Draconibacterium halophilum: one gene and its partner. Each later gene encodes a partner of the first gene's protein in a complex. Links are inferred from orthologs where the notes say so. Each region holds a gene or a part of one and is shown in the gene's direction. Other genes may lie near its edges.

Region 1 (2,893 bases):
AGTCCACAACACCCAGTGATTATGAAGATGATCTCTTTCACCATCACTTTCAAACACCGGATCTCTTTCTTCAAAATATTTAATGTGTTTCTTCTCAACTTCCAGAAGCTTTTCTTTAAACTCTTCAGATTTTTGTTCGTAAGGTGATTGAAGCATTGGATTAAATTTTAGTTTCTACCAAAAGTATAAAATATTGATATCAATTTACAATCCACCTGTCCGAGTATTTCTTTATCAATTCTATTTGTTCAAAGGTGTAAGATTCAGGGGCGATTTCATAAATCATTGAACGACTACCAAAACATCCACAAAAAAAGAGCTAAATATTTAATATTCAGCTCTTTAACAGTAGTCCCGACGGGAATCGAACCCATATCTACAGTTTAGGAAACTGCTATTCTATCCGTTGAACTACGGGACCAATTGTTTTAATTTTTCTTTGCCTATGCCACTTTTATAATATTTTTCAAGCTTACGCGCTTCGATTCTATATCCACAAGTTTGCTGAAAAATTAATTTCCATGGCGTAAATCCTTTTGTTGATTTTGTTTTACCTGAGTTGTGTTCCCCAATCCTTCGATCTAAATCTTCAGTAAAACCAACATAAATTCTACCATCTTTTTCACTTTGTATGGCATATACCTTATAATCCATTACTTCAAATATAGCGAAAACTGCTATTCCCTGCCTGCCGGCAGGCAGGTATCTCTACCTGTCGGTAGACAGGCGTTGAACTACGGGACCATAAATGTGGCGCAAAAGTAGTTAAAAACCTGAATCCCGACAAATCGGTCTAAAATATTGTTGCCCTGTTTTTATTCACTATAATCTGAATCATTATCTTTGCACCTCAGTTTAAAAGAACAAGGATGTTAGACAAGATCAAAGCGTTACAGGAAGAAATTGACAGTATTGTAGCTTCAAGCCACGAAGAGGTTGAGGAATTACGCATAAAATACATCAGCAAAAAAGGACTTATCAGCCAGTTGTTCAACGACTTTAAAACGGTACCTGCCGAACAAAAAAAGGAGGTTGGACAGGCCATTAACACGCTTAAAACTTTTGCTTTAGAAAAAATTAACACGCTAAAAGAAGGTTTTGAGAACAATGGCAACGAAACCGCCGGACAGGATTTAACCATGCCCGGTGAGCCCATGAAACTGGGAACACGCCACCCATTGTCGCTGGTTAAAAATGAGATTATCGGAATTTTTGCGCGTCTTGGATTTACCGTTGCCGAAGGCCCTGAAATTGAAGATGACTGGCATGTGTTTTCTGCTTTGAACTTTCCGCCGGAGCATCCGGCACGCGATATGCAGGACACTTTCTTTATCGAAAAAGATCCGGATGTGCTTTTGCGTACCCACACTTCAAGTGTTCAGATTCGTGTAATGGAGCGCACCGAGCCGCCTATCCGTGCTATTTTCCCGGGGCGTGTTTTCCGTAACGAAGCAATTTCAGCACGATCGCACTGTATATTCCACCAAATTGAAGGCTTGTATGTGGATGAGAATGTTTCGTTTGCCGACCTAAAACAAACCTTATTACAGTTTGCCAAAGAGTTGTTTGGCGAAGACACAAAAATCCGTCTGCGTCCTTCGTACTTCCCGTTTACCGAGCCAAGTGCCGAAATGGATGTAAGCTGCTCGATTTGTGGAGGCAAAGGATGTAACGTTTGTAAATACACTGGCTGGCTCGAAATTCTGGGCTGCGGAATGGTTGATCCAAATGTATTGGAACTTTGTAATATCGACAGTAAAAAATACACAGGTTTTGCCTTTGGAATGGGAATAGAACGTATTACTATGTTACGTTACGGAATTAAAGATATACGCCATTTCTTCGAAAACGATGTGCGTTTCCTGAAACAATTTGAATCAGCAACCTAATACGATTAAAAAACAATTTATAATGATTAAAAAATTAACCTTTTTAACACTGTCATTGTTATGCCTTTTTTCCATGTCTTTTGCACAAGAAACATCAAAACGCCAGGCCGTTTACGCCGAATTAGGCGGTGCTGCTGTTTTAGGATCAATAAACTACGATTTTAGGTTTAAACCCGGCAACGATGGATTGGGAGCTCGTGTTGGCTTCGGATATGTTCCTGACGTACTCGTTCTGCCATTAGAATTGAACGGTTTAGTTGGAAAAAACAAAGTGGCATTTGAATATGGTGCGGGTATTTCTGTTGCCTATTTTACTGAAAACCACAATACCGGAAATCAAACTTTCCGAAGTGGCGACTCAAGAATTGGAATCATTTACCATGGAAAAGCCGGTATTCGGATAACGCCTGCAAACAACGGTTTCTTTTTTAATTTTAACTGTACACCCCTTGTTAATACTGAAGAAACACGACTGTGGTTCGGACTTGGTTTAGGCTATTCCTGGCATTAATTTCTGCCAGGACTTTTGGCTTAATATTCCTCATATTTTGTAACTACCACGTTAACACGAATTTAACAAACGAGCACACTCAAACATGTTATTTGGCATGTTAATATAAAAAGCCATACCTTTGTACCATACTTTTTAGTCTTTTATTCGACTGGGAAGAGAAATTAGAAACAGCCCGATCCTGAGGAACACAGAAAATAACAATTAAACATTTATAATTTTTTCGATTGGGCAACTAAATAATAATTGAATGGAAACAAAAGCAAATCAGAATCAGATTGTCATTAAAATGAATACTGAGAATGAGAAAAAAATGCTGCCGTTGAACTTTATTTTCACACTGGCGGCAGGTGCTATTGCCGGAATGGCAATTATTTTCAGTCTCTTCTGGGGATTGGAAAAGTTATTTGGAATGTAAACCACGTATTATAGAACTGAAAAGGCTCGCAATTGCGAGCCTTTTTTTATTGGTACTTTTATGTCATTTCTAACG
Region 2 (3,111 bases), 1.7 Mb from region 1 along the record:
CTTTAATTTCATCAAACGGAGGAACACCAAATGGCGTGTTCCATTCTTTAAAAAACGGATTTTCCATGTTACTTGTACTTTCCTTTTTCTGAGTTTGGCACGATATGACCCCAACCCCCAGAATAAAAACAAAAAATAGCAGTCTCTTCATTTTCTAATTATTAGTGATTTTTGTAATAAGCTGCGCAAGATAATATTTTTAACTCCATCCATAAATGACAGAATTCAAGTTTTTTATGGTTTTGAATAGCTTTCACAGAAAATCGTCCATGAACTGAGCAGCCAGCTTTAATTCTTTGTGATTAGCAGAAACCTACTTATGTATATGTTATAAAAATCAGTACTTTTGTGCGATTCAAAAAAATTGACAGAAAAACCATTTTAAGATGAAGATTTCATATTCCTGGTTAAAAGATTACATTAAACTGGAGCAATCGCCCGAAGAGATTTGCGATATTTTAACGCAAACCGGTTTAGAAGTAGGCGGTTTAGAAGAGGTTGAAACAGTAAAAGGAGGTTTGGCAGGTTTGGTAATTGGTGAAGTTATTACCTGCGAGCAACACCCCAATTCGGACCATTTAAGCAAAACAACTGTAAATGTTGGCACCAATGAAGCTTTACCAATTGTTTGTGGTGCGCCAAATGTGGCAGCCGGACAAAAAGTTGTTGTGGCTACTGTTGGAACTACGCTTTATGATGGCGACCAGGAATTTAAAATTAAAAAATCGAAGATCCGTGGCGAAGTGTCGATGGGTATGATTTGTGCCGAAGATGAGATTGGACTGGGTACAGGGCACGACGGTATTATGGTACTTGATCCTCACGCCAAAGTGGGAATGCCGGCAAAAGATTATTTTAATGTTGAATCGGACTGGGTAATTGAAATCGATCTTACACCCAACCGTATCGACGGAGCTTCGCATATCGGAGCAGCACGCGATTTGGCAGCGTTCCTGAAAAAGACACAAGACATTAAATATACGAAACCATCGGTTGACGACTTTAAAGTTGACAACAACGATCTGGCAATTCCTGTTGAAGTTGAAAATACTGAAGCCTGCCCGCGTTATGCAGCGGTTACGATTTCAGGAATCGAGGTAAAAGAGTCGCCTGAATGGTTGCAAAACAGATTAAAAATGATTGGTCTTTCACCAATAAATAATATTGTTGACATTACCAATTTTGTGTTATTTGAAACCGGCCAACCTTTGCACGCTTTTGATGCTGATGAAATTACCGGTGGAAAAGTGATTGTAAAAACATTACCGGCCAAAACCAAGTTCACAACGCTTGATGAAGTGGAACGTGAACTGGACGAAAACGATTTGATGATTTGCAACACCGAAGAAGCCATGTGTATTGGTGGTGTTTTCGGAGGTATCGAATCAGGCATGAAAGAAACAAGCAAAAACGTGTTTTTGGAAAGCGCGTATTTCGATCCTGTTTATATTCGTAAAACAGCTCGTCGTCATGGTTTAAATACTGATGCATCGTTCCGTTTTGAGCGTGGTGTTGACCCAAACGGACAAATCTATGCGCTTAAACGTGCCGCATTATTGATTAAAGAAATTGCCGGAGGAACGATCTCTTCTGACATTATTGATATTTATCCGGAGCCGATTGAAGATTTTAAAGTGAGTGTTTCGTTTGCAAACATCACCCGTTTAATCGGTAAAGATCTTGGTGCTGATGCCGTAAAAAGTATCCTGGAATCGCTGGAAATAAAAATTGAAAGCGAGAACGAAACAGGTTTGGAATTACTGGTTCCGGCTTACCGTGTTGATGTAAAACGTGAAGCCGATGTAATTGAGGAAATCCTTAGAATTTACGGTTACAACAACATTGAAATTCCCACCCAGGTAAAATCTTCGTTGCAAACTGCTGATAAACCAAATCCTGACAGTGTTAAAAACCTGGTGGCAGAAATGCTGACTTCTCAAGGTTTTAACGAAATCTGGTCGAACTCGTTAACAAAATCGAGCTACTACGAAGGATTAAAAGAATACAAAGATGAGCAAAGTGTAAAAATGCTCAATCCGCTAAGTGCCGATTTAAATGGCATGCGCCAGACTTTGTTGTTCGGAGGATTGGAATGTATTGCCTACAATGCCAACCGTCAGAATAAAAACCTGAAAGTTTATGAATTTGGGAACACCTACTTTTATAAAGGAACGCAGTTAAAAGATCAGCCGGCTAATAATTACTGGGAAGAAAGTCATTTGGGACTATTTGTGACCGGTAACAAAGAAGAAGAAAGCTGGACGATGAAAGAAGAAGCTGCTTCGTTCTACGGCTTAAAAACATATGCTGAAAATATTCTGAAACGACTTGGTCTTTCCATAGATAAAATGCAGATTGACGAATGTGAGGACGAGTTATTCTGTGAAGCGCTGGCTTATACACTCAATAATAAAGTTGTACTGAAATTAGGTGTTGTTGCCGGAAAATGGTTGAAGAAATTTGAAATTGAAAACCCGGTGTATTACGCCGACTTTAATTGGGACAGTGTTTTCAAAGCACATAAAAAGCATAAAGTATTGTTTGACGAACTTCCTAAATTCCCGGCAGTTCGTCGCGACCTTGCCTTGTTACTTGACAAGCCGGTTAAGTTTAGCCAGTTAAAAGAAGCTGCCTTTAAAATGGAACGCCAGCTATTGCGCGAAGTCGACTTGTTTGATGTGTACGAAGGTAAAGGTGTACCTGATGGTAAAAAATCATATGCTGTAAGTTTCATCCTGCGCGATGACAACAAAACGCTAAAAGACAAGCAGATTGACAAGAGCATGCAAAAGTTAATAAAAGCTTTTGAGCGGGATTTTGGAGCAGAATTAAGATAAAAATCACAACATAAAAACAAACAAACATCCCGGAAATATTTCCGGGATATTTGTTTCGAGTAATCAAGTAGTATGCAAAACTACAGAAAAGGCATCATTTACGCAGCTATAACAGCTTTCCTTTGGGGCTTTTTAGCCATTGCCTTAAAAGTTGCCGTGCGTAAAGTCGATCCGATTACCGTGGTTTGGATGCGCTTTGTGGTGGCTTTTATTATTCTGGCCACTTGGCAGGCTTTTAAAACGCCGCAATCATTCAAGATTCTAGTAAAGCCGC

What was found. Proteins that work in one complex are often made in the same cells at the same time.
Region 2: the proteins of pheS (region 1) and pheT are in contact, whole or in part, in a crystal structure (PDB 6P24), measured with the Escherichia coli proteins. The link is inferred for Draconibacterium halophilum from one-to-one orthologs.

What each region holds. Positions count from the first base shown.
Region 1 is NZ_CP048409.1:355,554-358,446, forward strand. What follows is about bases 65-2,879. They hold pheS (phenylalanine--tRNA ligase subunit alpha), read left to right. Parts: upstream 65-869; coding sequence 870-1,889; downstream 1,890-2,879. Other genes in these bases: G0Q07_RS01270 (hypothetical protein), read right to left, coding at 65-156; G0Q07_RS01280 (GIY-YIG nuclease family protein), read right to left, coding at 412-654; G0Q07_RS01290 (hypothetical protein), read left to right, coding at 1,912-2,400; G0Q07_RS01295 (hypothetical protein), read left to right, coding at 2,651-2,818. In the rest of the region: more of G0Q07_RS01270, read right to left, coding at 1-64.
Region 2 is NZ_CP048409.1:2,089,624-2,092,734, reverse strand. Bases 79-3,111 are described here. They hold pheT (phenylalanine--tRNA ligase subunit beta), read left to right. Parts: upstream 79-386; coding sequence 387-2,837; downstream 2,838-3,111. Other genes in these bases: G0Q07_RS08385 (DMT family transporter), read left to right, coding at 2,910-3,111; G0Q07_RS08395 (M3 family metallopeptidase), read right to left, coding at 79-151. Also shown: more of G0Q07_RS08395, read right to left, coding at 1-78.